DNA from 3 places in the Streptomyces sp. NEAU-YJ-81 genome. Region 2 is predicted to be linked to each of the others. Evidence: riboswitches for the same ligand, from Rfam matches in the RefSeq annotation. Region 2 holds a riboswitch; each other region holds the start of a gene.
What was found. A riboswitch is a leader RNA that binds a small molecule or an ion and turns the genes downstream of it on or off. The one in region 2 is predicted to bind cobalamin.
Positions count from the first base shown of each region.

Region 1: another riboswitch for cobalamin. It lies ahead of metE (5-methyltetrahydropteroyltriglutamate--homocysteine S-methyltransferase); the one in region 2 lies ahead of J5X86_RS25665 (cobalamin biosynthesis protein).
Region 3: another riboswitch for cobalamin. It lies ahead of J5X86_RS20460 (ribonucleoside-diphosphate reductase subunit alpha); the one in region 2 lies ahead of J5X86_RS25665 (cobalamin biosynthesis protein).

Region 1 is NZ_JAGFNO010000005.1:398,533-402,993, reverse strand. Features, by position in the region: gene J5X86_RS15445 (endo-alpha-N-acetylgalactosaminidase family protein) at 1-438, shown strand, start outside; gene J5X86_RS15440 (AraC family transcriptional regulator) at 616-1,530, shown strand; gene J5X86_RS15435 (hypothetical protein) at 1,677-1,886, shown strand; cobalamin riboswitch at 2,024-2,246, shown strand; gene metE (5-methyltetrahydropteroyltriglutamate--homocysteine S-methyltransferase) at 2,410-4,461, shown strand, end outside.
Region 2 is NZ_JAGFNO010000012.1:224,569-229,029, forward strand. Features, by position in the region: gene J5X86_RS25660 (cobyric acid synthase) at 1-665, opposite strand, end outside; gene J5X86_RS25665 (cobalamin biosynthesis protein) at 662-1,645, opposite strand; cobalamin riboswitch at 1,820-1,973, opposite strand; gene J5X86_RS25670 (hypothetical protein) at 2,157-2,405, opposite strand; gene J5X86_RS25675 (inorganic phosphate transporter) at 2,419-3,699, opposite strand; gene J5X86_RS25680 (class II aldolase/adducin family protein) at 4,050-4,461, shown strand, end outside.
Region 3 is NZ_JAGFNO010000008.1:231,344-235,804, reverse strand. Features, by position in the region: gene J5X86_RS20480 (IPT/TIG domain-containing protein) at 1-448, opposite strand, end outside; gene J5X86_RS20475 (hypothetical protein) at 912-1,199, shown strand; gene J5X86_RS20470 (hypothetical protein) at 1,240-1,407, shown strand; gene J5X86_RS20465 (GNAT family N-acetyltransferase) at 1,492-1,998, shown strand; cobalamin riboswitch at 2,193-2,336, shown strand; gene J5X86_RS20460 (ribonucleoside-diphosphate reductase subunit alpha) at 2,472-4,461, shown strand, end outside.

The DNA of each region.
Region 1 (4,461 bases), on a different contig from region 2:
GACGCGGGCGGGGTGACCGACCCCCGCACCCATATCGCCCAGCGGCACGCCCCGTTCACCCAGGCCGGATGGAACGGCAAGGTGATCGACGATGTGCTGGAAGGCGGCCAGTCCCTCAAGTCACGCGGCGAGAACGCGGGCCTCGTCTACCGCACGGTGCCGCACACCGCCCGCTTCCGCGCGGGGCGGCGCTACCGGGTGAGCCTGACGTACGCCAACGAGGCGGCCGGTCAGTACGCCTGGATCACGGCCGTGGACGCACCCGAACCACGCGAGCTGGAGCGCACCCCCCTGCCCGCCGCCACCGGGCGGGCCACCCACAGCTACACCGTCACCGCGCCCGCGGACGGCGAGATGTGGGTGGGGCTGCGGAAGACCGGTGACAGCGGTACCGCGGAGTTCACGCTCGACTCCTTCACCGTGGAGGAGCTGGACTGACACGGCGGAGGGAGCGGGGCGCGCGGACACACCTCCGCGACCCGGCTCCCTCCGCCAACCCCCACCTCCGGTAAGGCCCTCTCCTCCTCGCCAGGATCACCCTCCCCTTGGCGGCCGGGCAGTCCGTGGACGAAGATCGGCGAGTGATGGGACGCAGCCGACCGGAGGGGACCGCGGATGTATCACACCTGGATGCGGTACTTCACGCCCAGCCCGGCCCATCACCGGCTCGGCCTGGTGTGTCTGGGTGTCGGCCTCCAGCACGGCGCCCTGCCCGTCGTCGGCCCGCGCGTCCTGGACCACCATGTGGCGGTGGTCATCAGCGCGGGCCGCGGATGGTTCCGCGGCGTGGACGGCCGCCGCCGCACCGTCACCGCGCCCGCGCTGCTCTGGCTCACCCCCGGTGTCACCCACCACTACGCCCCGGACCCGGACACCGGATGGGACGAGGCGTTCGTCGACTTCACAGGACCGGCCACCGCCGCCTACGCCGACCTGGGCTATCTCGACGCGGACGGCCCCGTGGTCGCGCTCACCGACACCGCCACCGCCCGTACGGCCATCGGCCGGATCGCGCGCGCCGCGCGCCAGGGCAATCCGTTCCTGGAGGTCGAGACCGCGGCCGCCGTCCATGAACTCCTCGTCGCCCTCCGCCGCGTCCGCGCCGACACCGGCGCCGACGGACATCCGGTGCTCCAGGCCCTGGCCCGGGACGCCTTCCAGCCGCTCTCGGTGACCGAACACGCCGCCCGGCACGGCATGACACCGGCCGAACTGCGCACCGCGGTACGCCGCGGCGCGGGGTGCAGCCCCAAGGACTACCTCCTCGGCATCCGGCTGGGCCGCGCCAAGGAACTCCTCGTCGGCACCGAACTGCCGGTGGCCGCCATCGCCCGCCGCGTCGGCTACGACGACCCCGCCTACTTCAGCAGACTGTTCGCCCGCCGAGTGGGCACCGCACCGGTCCACTTCCGCGAGCAGCAGTGCCGCTCGGTCCCCGGCGGCTTCACCGACCGCATCCCCGACCCCAGCCGTCCACCGACGATCCCGCTGTCCGCGCCGGCGGACGACGGTCGGCGCGGCGGCGGATGACCGGACGCGCGCCTTGGGCCGGCCGGACGGCTGCGGGGGCGGCTTCCGCCATTGGAGGGACGGTGGGCCGCGATTGCCCTACCAAAGGGGCACCATGCATGCGAAGCCGGTCATATCCGGCGGCAGATTCTCAGCAAGGAGTTCCCATGCGTATCCGGACCGCCCTGTCCACGCTCGCTCTCACCGCCGCGTCCCTCGCCGTCGGCGCGGGCGGCGCCATCGCGGACGACGCGCCCGATGTCACCGTCAACAACTCCAGCAGCACGGCCTACCCCGGCGTGTGCGCCAGCAACCAGTTCTCCTTCGTCACCGTCCCGGTCAATCTGGCGGGCGGGTCGGACTCCGGCGCGTGCTGACCCCCTGAGCTCGCTGATGGACGGGGTGCGGCCGGTGCACGGCCCGGGCGGCACCGGCCGTACCCTCGGCCATCGCGTGTCCCAATTCACCATCCCGAATACCGGACCGCCCCCTGCACACCGCCGGACGGCCCCGTAGGCTGGCTGGTGTAGCTGGTTCGCCCCGTCCGCCAGGCGGGATGCGTCGTAAGAGGGAACCCGGTGGGAATCCGGGACTGCCCCGCAGCGGTGAGCGGGAACGACCGCCGTCATACGCACTGGGTCCGGTGAGAGGGCCTGGGAAGCGACGGCCACTAGGTGTCCTCCTCCAAGAGGACGCGCCCGTGAGTCCGAAGACCTGCCATCTGCCCGCGTACGGACGACTCGTGCGCGGACATCTCGGTGACCTCGAGGGCGGGTCGGCGTACATACCAGGCAGTTGGCCACGCTTTTGCCGCGCGAGGCCGAAAGCCCGGTGTGTCACCCTTCGCGCTCTCCTCCCGTCGCCGGGATCTCAGGGATTCATCTCGCGAAGGAGATCTCCGTGACACCGAAGTCCGCAGCCGCGGCGGCACGGGCCACCGTGTACGGCTACCCCCGCCAGGGCCCCAACCGGGAACTGAAGAAGGCGATCGAGGGCTACTGGAAGGGCCGCGTCACCGCCGACGCGCTCAGGGCCACCGCCGCCCAACTGCGCAGCACCACCTGGCGGCAGCTTGCCGGGGCGGGTATCGACGAAGTTCCCACGGGTGACTTCTCGTACTACGACCACGTGCTGGACACCACCGTCATGGTCGGGGCGATCCCCGACCGCCACCGGGACGCCGTCGCCGCCGACCCGCTCGACGGCTACTTCGCCATGGCGCGGGGCACGCAGGACGTCGCGCCGCTGGAGATGACCAAGTGGTTCGACACCAACTACCACTACCTGGTTCCGGAGCTGGGTCCGGACACGGTGTTCGCGGCCGACTCCGCCAAGCAGGTCGCGGAGCTGAAGGAAGCCCTCGGCCTCGGTCTGGCGGCGCGGCCGGTCCTGGTCGGGCCCGTCACCTACCTCCTGCTCGCCAAGCCCGCCCCCGGCGCGCCCGCGGACTTCGAGCCGCTTACCCTCCTGGACCGCCTGCTTCCGGTGTACGCCGAGGTCCTGGCCGATCTGCGGGCGGCGGGTGCCGAGTGGGTGCAGCTCGATGAGCCCGCCCTGGTCCAGGACCGCACACCGGCCGAGCTGAACGCCGCCGGCCGCGCCTACCGCGATCTCGGCGCCCTCACCGACCGCCCGAAGCTGCTGGTCGCCTCGTACTTCGACCGCGTCGGCGAGGCCCTGCCCGTACTGGCCAAGGCCCCGGTCGAGGGGCTGGCGCTGGACTTCACGGAGGCCGCAGCCGCGAATCTGGACGCGCTGGCCGCCGTCGGCGGGCTGCCCCGCAAGCGGCTGATCGCCGGTGTCGTCAACGGCCGCAACATCTGGGTCAACGATCTGGAGAAGTCCCTGGCCAGGCTCGGCACCCTGCTGGGCCTTGCCGACCGGGTCGATGTGGCCGCCTCCTGCTCGCTGCTGCATGTCCCCCTCGACGCGGCGGCCGAGCGGGACATCGAACCGCAGATCCTGCACTGGCTGGCCTTCGCCCGGCAGAAGACCACGGAGATCGTCACCCTCGCCAAGGGCCTGGCCCGCGGCACCGACACGATCACCGCCGAACTGGCCGCGAACCGGGCCACCCTCGCCTCCCGCGCCAACTCCCCCATCACCCGCGACCCGGCCGTCCGCGCCCGCACCGGCGCGGTCACCGAGGCCGACGCCCGCCGCTCCCAGCCGTACGCCGAACGCGCCGCGGCCCAGCGCGCCCACCTCCGCCTGCCGCTGCTGCCGACCACCACCATCGGCTCCTTCCCGCAGACCGGCGAACTGCGCACCGCCCGCGCCGACCTGCGCGGGGGCCGGATCGACACGGCCGGGTACGAGGAGCGCATCAAGGCCGAGATCCAGGAGGTGATCTCCTTCCAGGAGAAGACCGGCCTGGATGTGCTGGTGCACGGCGAGGCCGAGCGCAACGACATGGTCCAGTACTTCGCCGAGCAGCTCACCGGCTATCTCGCCACGCAGCACGGCTGGGTGCAGTCCTACGGCACCCGCTACGTCCGCCCGCCGATCCTGGCCGGTGACATCTCGCGCCGCGAGCCGATGACGGTGCGCTGGACGGCCTACGCCCAGTCCCTCACCGACCGCCCGGTCAAGGGCATGCTCACCGGCCCGGTCACCATGCTCGCCTGGTCCTTCGTCCGCGACGACCAGCCCCTCGGCGACACCGCCCGCCAGGTCGCCCTCGCCCTGCGCGACGAGGTCGACGACCTGGAGGCGGCCGGGACCTCGGTCATCCAGGTGGACGAACCCGCCCTGCGCGAGACCCTTCCGCTGCGCGCCGAGGACCGGCCCTCCTATCTGTCCTGGGCGACCGAAGCCTTCCGCCTCACCACCGGCGGCGTGCGGCCCGGCACCCAGATCCACACCCATATGTGCTACGCCGAGTTCGGCGACATCGTCCAGGCGATCGACGACCTCGACGCCGATGTCATCAGCCTGGAGGCCGCCCGCTCC
Region 2 (4,461 bases):
TCCGCCGCCGACAGCAGCGCGGTGGTGCCGAAGAAGGACGCGAAGACGCCACCGCGGTCGATGTCCCCGACTACCACGACCGGAAGCCCGGCGGCGCGCGCCAGCCCCATGTTGACGATGTCGGTGCGGCGCAGATTGATCTCGGCCGGACTGCCCGCGCCCTCGCAGATCACCGCGTCATGGGTGCGCCGCAGCTCCTCCAGGCACTCCGTGACGGTCCCCAGCAGAGCCTCCCGCCCCGAGGGCCGCGTCCGCCCGGGGGAGGCCGCGCCCGACGGCGGGTGCGCCGCGGGCCCCGACCGCCCGAAGTACCCGCGCGCGCTCAGCTCGCCCACCGGCTTGCCCAGCAGCACCACTTGGCTGCTGCGGTCGCTGCCCGGCTTCAGCAGGACCGGGTTCATCAGCGCGCTCGGCTCGACGCGCGCGGCGGCGGCCTGCATGGCCTGCGCCCGCCCGATCTCCGCCCCCTCCCGGGTGACGAAGGAGTTGAGCGACATGTTCTGCGCCTTGAAGGGAGCCACGCTGACGCCCTTACGGGCGAGCCACCGGCAGATCCCGGCCGTCACCACGCTCTTGCCCGCGTCGGAGGTCGTGCCCGCGACGAGCAGCCCCCCGCCCCGCGCCCCGGAACCGTCCGTGCCGCCCGTACCGCGTATCCCGCTCATCCGCCGCCCCTTCCAGCGGCCCGGAGCCGCCCCGTCAACGCCCTCAGGACCGGCCGGGCCGCCACGGACACCCCGAGCGCCAGGACGCCGACGCGCCGCGACAGCCGTATCGCCCGCTCGATGTCGGCCGACTCCACCGGCCGCCCGCCGGAGTTGAGCACCGGCCGGTGCTCGACCCGGCCGCCGTACGTGAGGGTGCCGCCCAGCCGTACGCCGAGCGCGCCCGCGAACGACGCTTCCACGGGGCCCGCGTTGGGGCTCGGATGGTGCCGGCCGTCGCGCCGCCAGGCGCGCCGCGCACCGCGCGGATCGGGGCCCGCGAGTGTCGCCAGGGCCGCCGTAAGGCGCGCACCGGGCCAGCCGACCACATCGTCCAGACGGGCCGCCGCCCAGCCGAACCGCCGGTAGCGCGGCGACTTGTGGCCCACCATGGCGTCCAGGGTGTTGACGGCGCGGAAGCCGATGAGCCCCGGCACGCCGCCCACGGCCCCCCACACCAGCGCGCCCACGACGGCGTCGGAGGTGTTCTCGGCGACCGATTCGACGACCGCGCGGGCGATCTGCGGCCCGTCCAGCGCCTGCGGATCGCGCCCGCACAGATGCGGCAGCCGCTCCCGGGCGACCTCCAGGTCCCCCGCGGCCAGGGCGCCGCCGACGGCCCGTGCCTCACGGCCCAGCGTCGTACCGCCCAGCACGGCCCAGGTGGCGGCGGCGGTCAGCGCGACCTCCGCGCCACCGCGCCCGCCGAGGGCCCGTACGGCGCGGGTCAGCAGCGCGGCACCAGCGGCCGCGCCGCCCGCGCACAACGCGGTGTGCAGGGCCCCGTAACCGCGGTGGTCACGCCACAGCCGGCGCTCGGCGGCCGCGGCGGCGCGCCCGAACGCGGCGACCGGATGGCCGCGGCGCGGATCGCCCGTGGCGAGATCACCGAGGAAGCCGAGGGCCGCGCCGCACGCGAACGAGGCGTGATCGGCACGCATCCGTCAGGCCGCCGTCACGCCTCGGCGCGACGACATGTAACCAAAGGGGCCGGGTGGGCTGAAGAGGCCGGAAGAGCCAGTGGGGACAGAGGAGGCTGGCGGCGTGGCAGTGCCGGGCATGGCGGTATGTCCTCACTCAGGGTCCGCGCCCTGGTTCGACGTCACCGGCGGTGAAAGTCTCCTGGCTCCCGGATCCGCGCCCCTCCCGGTCTTCCAGCCCCGCGTACGAAAGCAACCGTACGGTCGAGCCGTGACCCCATACAGGCGATGGGAGAGTGCTCCCCGGTGACAGTGGCGGGACCGCGCCGGATTCTCACCGGCTTCCTCTCCTGCCGCCGTTTGGCTCGGGAAGTCCACCATGGGCCGCGAATGGCCGTCAACTCGCATATGACCCATGACGCCCGAGTGTGCCGAGCCCCACAGGCGCGGCCGCACACGAGGCGGCCGCCGGACGGTCGGCGCTGGTCAGCGCCACCATCCGGCGGCCGGTGGGTCGATGAGGACGCGAGCCTCAGGCGACGATCAGATAGATGCCGTACGCCACGGCCGCGGCGCACAGCGCGAAGCAGGTGTACGCCCCGGTGCGCGCGAGCGCGGAGGCGCCGACCGTGCCACCGGACACGGCGGCCGCGCCGCCCTGCTCCGGCGCCGCCTTACGGGACGTCCCGAGGATGCCCAGGGTGAAGACGCCCACCATGCCGACCGTCACCACGAGGCTGACGCCGAAGACCTGGCCGAGTGCCGCCCAGTCGATGCTCATGTTCCGTGGCTCCTTAGCGGGAGGTGCTGCTCGCGGCGGCGGGGGTGGGGGTCTGGTCGGGCGTGTGCTCGGCGATGCCGCCCTCGGGGGCGGTCTCCGCCGCGCTCTCGGGGGCGGAAGGCTTCGCACCCGCGGGCGGTGGGGCCACGGACCGCAGGGCGGCCGTGACGACGCCCACCGGCTCGTGTGCGCCGACCTCGTTGACGTTGGTGTGGTCCACGGGCTTGCGGCGCGACAGCGCCCAGATCGCCCCGCAGGCCAGGACGGCGAGCACGGCCACCGCCGTGACCCCCGCGTTCCCCTGGTCGGCCAGCAGCGCGGCGCCGCCCGCCACCAGGCCCGCGGCCGGGAGGGTCAGCACCCAGGCGAGCACCATGCGGCCGGCGGTCGACCAGCGCACCACCGCGCCCTTACGGCCGACACCCGCACCCATGACGGCGCCGGAGCAGACCTGGGTGGTGGACAGCGCGAAGCCGATGTGGGAGGAGGCCAGGATGACGGTCGCGGCGCCGGTCTGGGCGGCGAAGCCCTGCGGCGGCTGGATGTCGGTGATGCCCTTGCCCATGGTGCGGATGATGCGCCAGCCGCCCAGGTAGGTGCCGAGCGCGATGGCCAGGCCCGCCGAGACGATGACCCACAGCGGCGGGTCGGAGTCGGGTGCCACCACGCCCCCGGTGACCAGCGCCAGGGTGATCACGCCCATCGTCTTCTGGGCGTCGTTGGTGCCGTGGGCCAGGGAGACCAGGGCGGCCGAGGCGATCTGCCCCGCGCGGTAGCCCTTCGCGGTGTCCTCCGAAGAGCGGCCGCGGCCGAGCCGGTAGGTGAGCCGGGTGGCGGCCACCGTGGCGATGCCGGCCACGACCGGCGCGGCGACGGCGGGGATCAGGACCTTCATGACGATCGCGTCGCCGTTGACCCCGTCCAGGCCGACGGAGACCACGGTGGCGCCGATCAGGCCGCCGAACAGGGCGTGCGAGGAGCTGGAGGGGAGCCCGGCGAGCCAGGTCACCAGATTCCACAGGATCGCCCCGACCAGCCCCGCGAAGATCACTTCTGGTCGGATACCGGAGTCCTCGTCGATGATCCCGCCGGAGATGGTCTTGGCCACCTCCACGGACAGGAACGCGCCGACGAGATTGAGGACGGCCGACATCGCCACCGCCACCCTGGGACCGAGTGCTCCCGTGGAGATGGTGGTGGCCATGGCGTTAGCCGTGTCGTGGAAGCCGTTCGTGAAGTCGAACACCAAGGCCGTGACGATCACGATCCCGATGAGAAGCGTGATGTGTTCCATACACCCGGTCAATCAGTTCGAAGGTCGTTAGTGGCACGGTGAACGTAAGGAAACAGGGTGAACGGAAGATGAACTGAGTGGGGCATCAGGGTGACGTGGTTGCGGGAGTGCTAAAGCCTGATGAATTCAAGCCTACTTTCCCATGTCGTACGGGAGTTGAGTCCCGATCGAGGACTGCCGGCGGAGGCCCCGGGACCGGCCCCGCGGCCGCCCGCCGTTCACCCTCGTTCACCCTCACAGGGGCGGCTGCCCACGAGGCGCGGTCGTAGACAAGCGGCGCGCCCCTTCCGGTCCCGCCATCGCCCGGCCGCCGGACGCCTGGGAGGATCGGGCCTCGGAGGTGAGGGCAGGTGACCCAGTCGCGATCCACGCGGCAGCCGCAGCCGCGGCTGACCCATCCCCTGCGGCAGGCATGGACGCAGGTGGTGAGAACGGCCCGCAGAACCACCGCCGACGGCCTGGTCGTCGGCACCTCGGGCAATGTCTCGGCCCGGGTCGGCGACACCGTCCTGGTGACCCCGAGCGGCGTCCCTTACGACCGGCTCGGCCCACGGGACGCCGTCGCCGTCGACCTCGACGGACAGCAGCTCCTCGGCACGCTCGAGCCGACCAGTGAGCTGCCCATGCACCTGGCCGTCTACCGGGAGACCGACGCCGAGGCCGTGGTCCATACCCACGCCGTCCACGCCACGGCCGTCTCCACGCTCGTCGACGAGCTCCCCGCGATCCACTACATGACCGCGGCCCTCGGCGGACCGGTCC
Region 3 (4,461 bases), on a different contig from region 2:
TCGGTCCCACGGTCGGGGTGATGGAGAAGGCGGTGGGCGGCGTCGGCGCCACGTAGGTGTACACCTGGCTGTTGCTGGTGCCGACAGTGGTGGTGACCAGGACCTGGACGGACCCGGGCGCGTGCGGCGGGGCTATCACCACGACGATGTCGTTGGTGGGATTGCCCGGCCAGCCGCCTCCGGGCCAGCCACCGCCGCCCCAGCCGCCGCCCCAGTCACCATCCCAGCCGCCGCCACCGGAACTGCTCTGGCTGACGATCTGGGCGGGCACGCCGCCGAAGGTCACGCTGATGACGTTGCGCAGGTTCTGCCCGTTGAGCTGGACGAGGTTCCCACCGGCGGCGGGGCCCGAGTTGGGCACCACGGACAGCAGCAACGGCGGTCCCACCTGCGACGGGGGCCAGTTGGCCGCGGTGGGGGCGGCGGTCGCGAGAGCGGTCGAGGTCATGGTTGGTCCTCCCGGGAAGGGTTCGGGTGATATGCGCCGACGGCATGCCGATGTCGTGGGCAAGCCGCTGGTCAACGCCTCGTCGTCGCCGCGCGGTCGAGGCAGGCCGGCACCGGAGGAACGGAAAGCCGCCGGGCGGCCGGTCAGGGCGCGGAAGCGATGCGCCGGATGAGAGCGGAGCTACGGGACGAACGCCCGGCTCCTGGATGGCCGACGAGGTATGGGGAAGCCTCGGCGGCACGTTTCCAGTTATCCACGCCCACCCCCGTCACTCAAGGTTCCGGGGCTGCCATCACTCGTTTGGCGCATCTGGGCGCGCCTGGCGGCGAGCTTGTATGACAAGCGCTCCGCTATTCGGGGGAACGCGCGGCCGGAGTATGGCCTGCCGTCCTCCACCGTGCCTCTAATGAGTGACATCGGCAGTGCCAACCCGTGCGGGACCACCCGGGGAGGGAGCGATCCGATGAGCCTCGCCGCGTTCCTCCTCGCCCTCGGCACCACCTGCCGTATCACCCGCTTCATCACCAAGGACACGCTGGCGGCGGGGTTCAGAACCTGGGTCGCCGACCGCTTCGGCGACGACTCCCGGCCCTCCTACCTCGTCAACTGCGGCTGGTGCACCAGCACCTGGGTCGCCGCCGCCATCGCCGTCTACGCCTCCTTGCTGCACACCACCGCGTGGTTCCACCTCCCGGCCACCGCCCTGACGCTCTCCTACCTCGCCGGGGTCGCCTCGCGGTGGCTGGACTGACACCGACCCGTACTGGACTCCAGGGAAAGGAACGGCAGCCATGGCCTGCAACTGCGGCGGAGGGGCACGTGGGGGCCCGCAACCCGTTGTCGTCTACGAGTTGACGCTCCCGGACGGCACGGTCCGGCGCTATTTCACCTATCAGGAAGCCGACGCCGCCAACAAGCGCGCGGGCTCCACCGGAGTGATCAACACCACCGCCCAGTGACGGCGCAGAGCTGCGAGTGACGGCGAAGACCGGCGCCGGACGCATGGCGGCCCGGCTGTCAGTGGTGTGCGGCAGACTGCGGCCATGGACATCACGATCAGGCACGCGCGGGACGAGGAGCTGGACGGGATCGGCGAGCTCACCGCCCAGGTGTATCTCGGGGACGGGCTCCTGGACTTCGGCGACAGTGATCCATATCTCACCCCCCTGCGCGACGCCCGGCGCCGGGCCGCCGAGGCCGAGCTGCTGGTCGCGGCGGACGCGGCGAGTGACGAGGTGCTGGGGGCCGTGGCGTTCGCGGTGTACGGCGGGGCGTATGCGGAGCTGGCCCGGCCCGGCGAGGGCGAGTTCCGGATGCTGGCCGTGCGGGCGGAGTCGCGGCGGCGCGGGGCGGCCGAGGCGCTGGTGCGCGCCTGCCTGGACCGGGGGCGCGCGCTGGGGCTGCGGCGGATCGTGATCAGCAGCCAGCAGTCCATGACCGCCGCCCACCGGCTGTACGAGCGGCTGGGGTTTGTGCGGGCCCCGGAGCGGGACTGGTCGCCGATAGCCAAGTTGGAGCTCACCCTGTGGGCGTTCACCGTGGAGCTGTGACGACTGGCGGCGCGCGTCCTGGGCCATGGGCTCGCGCGCGCCGGGTCACGGGCTCGTGTGCCGGGCTACGGGTTCGCGTGCGCGCCCGGCTGCGGGCTGCCACGGGCCCCAGGTCACGGGCCACCTCCGGAACGCATTAGCACATTCATGCGAAACTCCGCACCTCGCGACACAAGATATGGGGGTGCGTGCGTCGGCCGACACAAGATGTATGCTCGTCCTCGCTGTCGCCGCAGGGGAATCCGGTGGGAATCCGGAACTGTCCCGCAACGGTGTACGTGTGCGCTTATGCGGCGTGCCCGTAAGTCCGAGCACCTGCCGACGGCCCTGTGTGAACACGTCCCCCGGCCTCGAGGGTTGGGCCGATGGACGCTGCGTGGTGTGCCTGACGTACGAGGAGTGCGGCATCGGCATGCCCGTACGCGCCCATCGCACCCCCTCGTGGCCCCGGCCGAGCGAGGGAGAGCACCTCAGTGACCATCGCGCCCGCAGATCCGGTTTCAGAGCAGGCGGTTTCTCAGGCAGCGCACGACGCGCCCGGAACCGCCCTGCTGCGGACCCTCACCGGACTCACCGCCGACCTGCCTGCCACCGACCCCGGTAAGGTCGCGGCCGCCGCCCTGCGCGGCCGCCATCCCGGCTCGGACGAGGCGGAGTTGCGTGGCCTGGCGACCGAGGCGGCGGCCGGGCTGATCGCCGAGGAGCCGGAATACTCGCGGCTGGCCGCGCGGCTGCTGGCGCTCACCATCACGGAGGAGGCGGCCGGGCAGGGCGCGGTCTCCTTCTCCACCTCCGTCCAGGTGGGCCACCGTGAGGGCCTGCTCGCCGACTCCACCGCGGAGTTCGCCGCCGCCCACGCCGCACGGCTGGACGCGCTGGTGGAGCGGGCCCTGGCCGACGGCGCCGACAAGCGCTTCGGCTACTTCGGACTGCGCACCCTCTACAGCCGCTATCTGCTGCGCCACCCCATCACCCGTCAGGTGATCGAGACCCCGCAGCACTTCCTGCTGCGGGTGGCCTGCGGGCTCGCCGAGAACCTCTCGGAGCGGGCGCTGGACGATGTGGCCGAGCTGTACCGGCTGACCAGCACGCTGTCGTATCTGCCCAGCTCCCCCACGCTGTTCAACTCCGGCACCCGGCATCCGCAGATGTCGTCCTGCTATCTGCTGGACTCGCCGCTGGACGAGCTGGACTCGATCTACAACCGCTACCACCAGGTGGCACGGCTGTCGAAGCACGCGGGCGGCATCGGCCTGTCCTACTCCCGTATCCGGGCGCGCGGTTCGCTGATCCGGGGCACCAACGGGCACTCCAACGGCATCGTGCCGTTCCTGCGCACACTCGACGCCTCGGTGGCCGCCGTCAACCAGGGCGGCCGGCGCAAGGGCGCGGCCTGCGTCTACCTGGAGACCTGGCACGCGGACCTCGAGGAGTTCCTGGAGCTGCGGGACAACACCGGCGAGGAGGCCCGCCGGACCCACAACCTGAACATCGCCCACTGGATCCCGGACGAGTTCATGCGCCGGGTCGAGGCGGACGCCGACTGGTCGCTGTTCTCCCCGGTCGACGCGCCCGATCTGGTGGACCTGTGGGGCGACGAGTTCGACGCCGCGTACCGGAAAGCCGAGGCCGAGGGGCGGGCGGTCAAGCAGGTCCCGGCGCGGCAGTTGTACGCCCGGATGATGCGCACCCTCGCGCAGACCGGCAACGGCTGGATGACGTTCAAGGACGCCGCCAACCGCACCGCCAACCAGACCGCCGAGCCCGGCAGGGTCGTCCACTCCTCGAATCTGTGCACCGAGATCCTGGAGGTCACCAACGACGGCGAGACCGCCGTGTGCAACCTCGGCTCGGTCAACCTCGCCGCACACCTGGACGAGGACGGGCAGTTGGACTGGGAGCGCCTCGACGCCACCGTCCACACGGCCGTGACCTTCCTCGACCGCGTGGTGGACATCAACTTCTACCCCACGGACGAGGCCGGGGCCTCCAACTCCCGCTGGCGCCCGGTGGGTCTGGGCCTGATGGGGCTGCAGGACGTCTTCTTCCGGCTGCGGTTGCCGTTCGACTCGCCCGAGGCCAAGGCGCTCTCCACGCGGATCTCCGAGCGCATCATGCTCGCCGCGTACGAGGCGTCCTGCGAGCTCGCCGAGCGCCACGGCCCGCACCCGGCCTGGTCCGAGACCCGCACCGCGCGCGGTGTGCTGCACCCGGACCACTACACGGACGCGGTGGCCACCTGGCCGGAGCGCTGGGAGGCGCTGCGCACCCGGATGGCGAAGTCCGGGATGCGGAACTCACTGCTGCTGGCGATCGCGCCGACCGCCACCATCGCCTCCATCGCGGGCGTCTACGAGTGCATCGAGCCGCAGGTCTCCAACCTCTTCAAGCGCGAAACGCTCAGCGGGGAGTTCCTGCAGGTCAACTCCTATCTGGTGAACGACCTCAAGAAGCTGGGCGTCT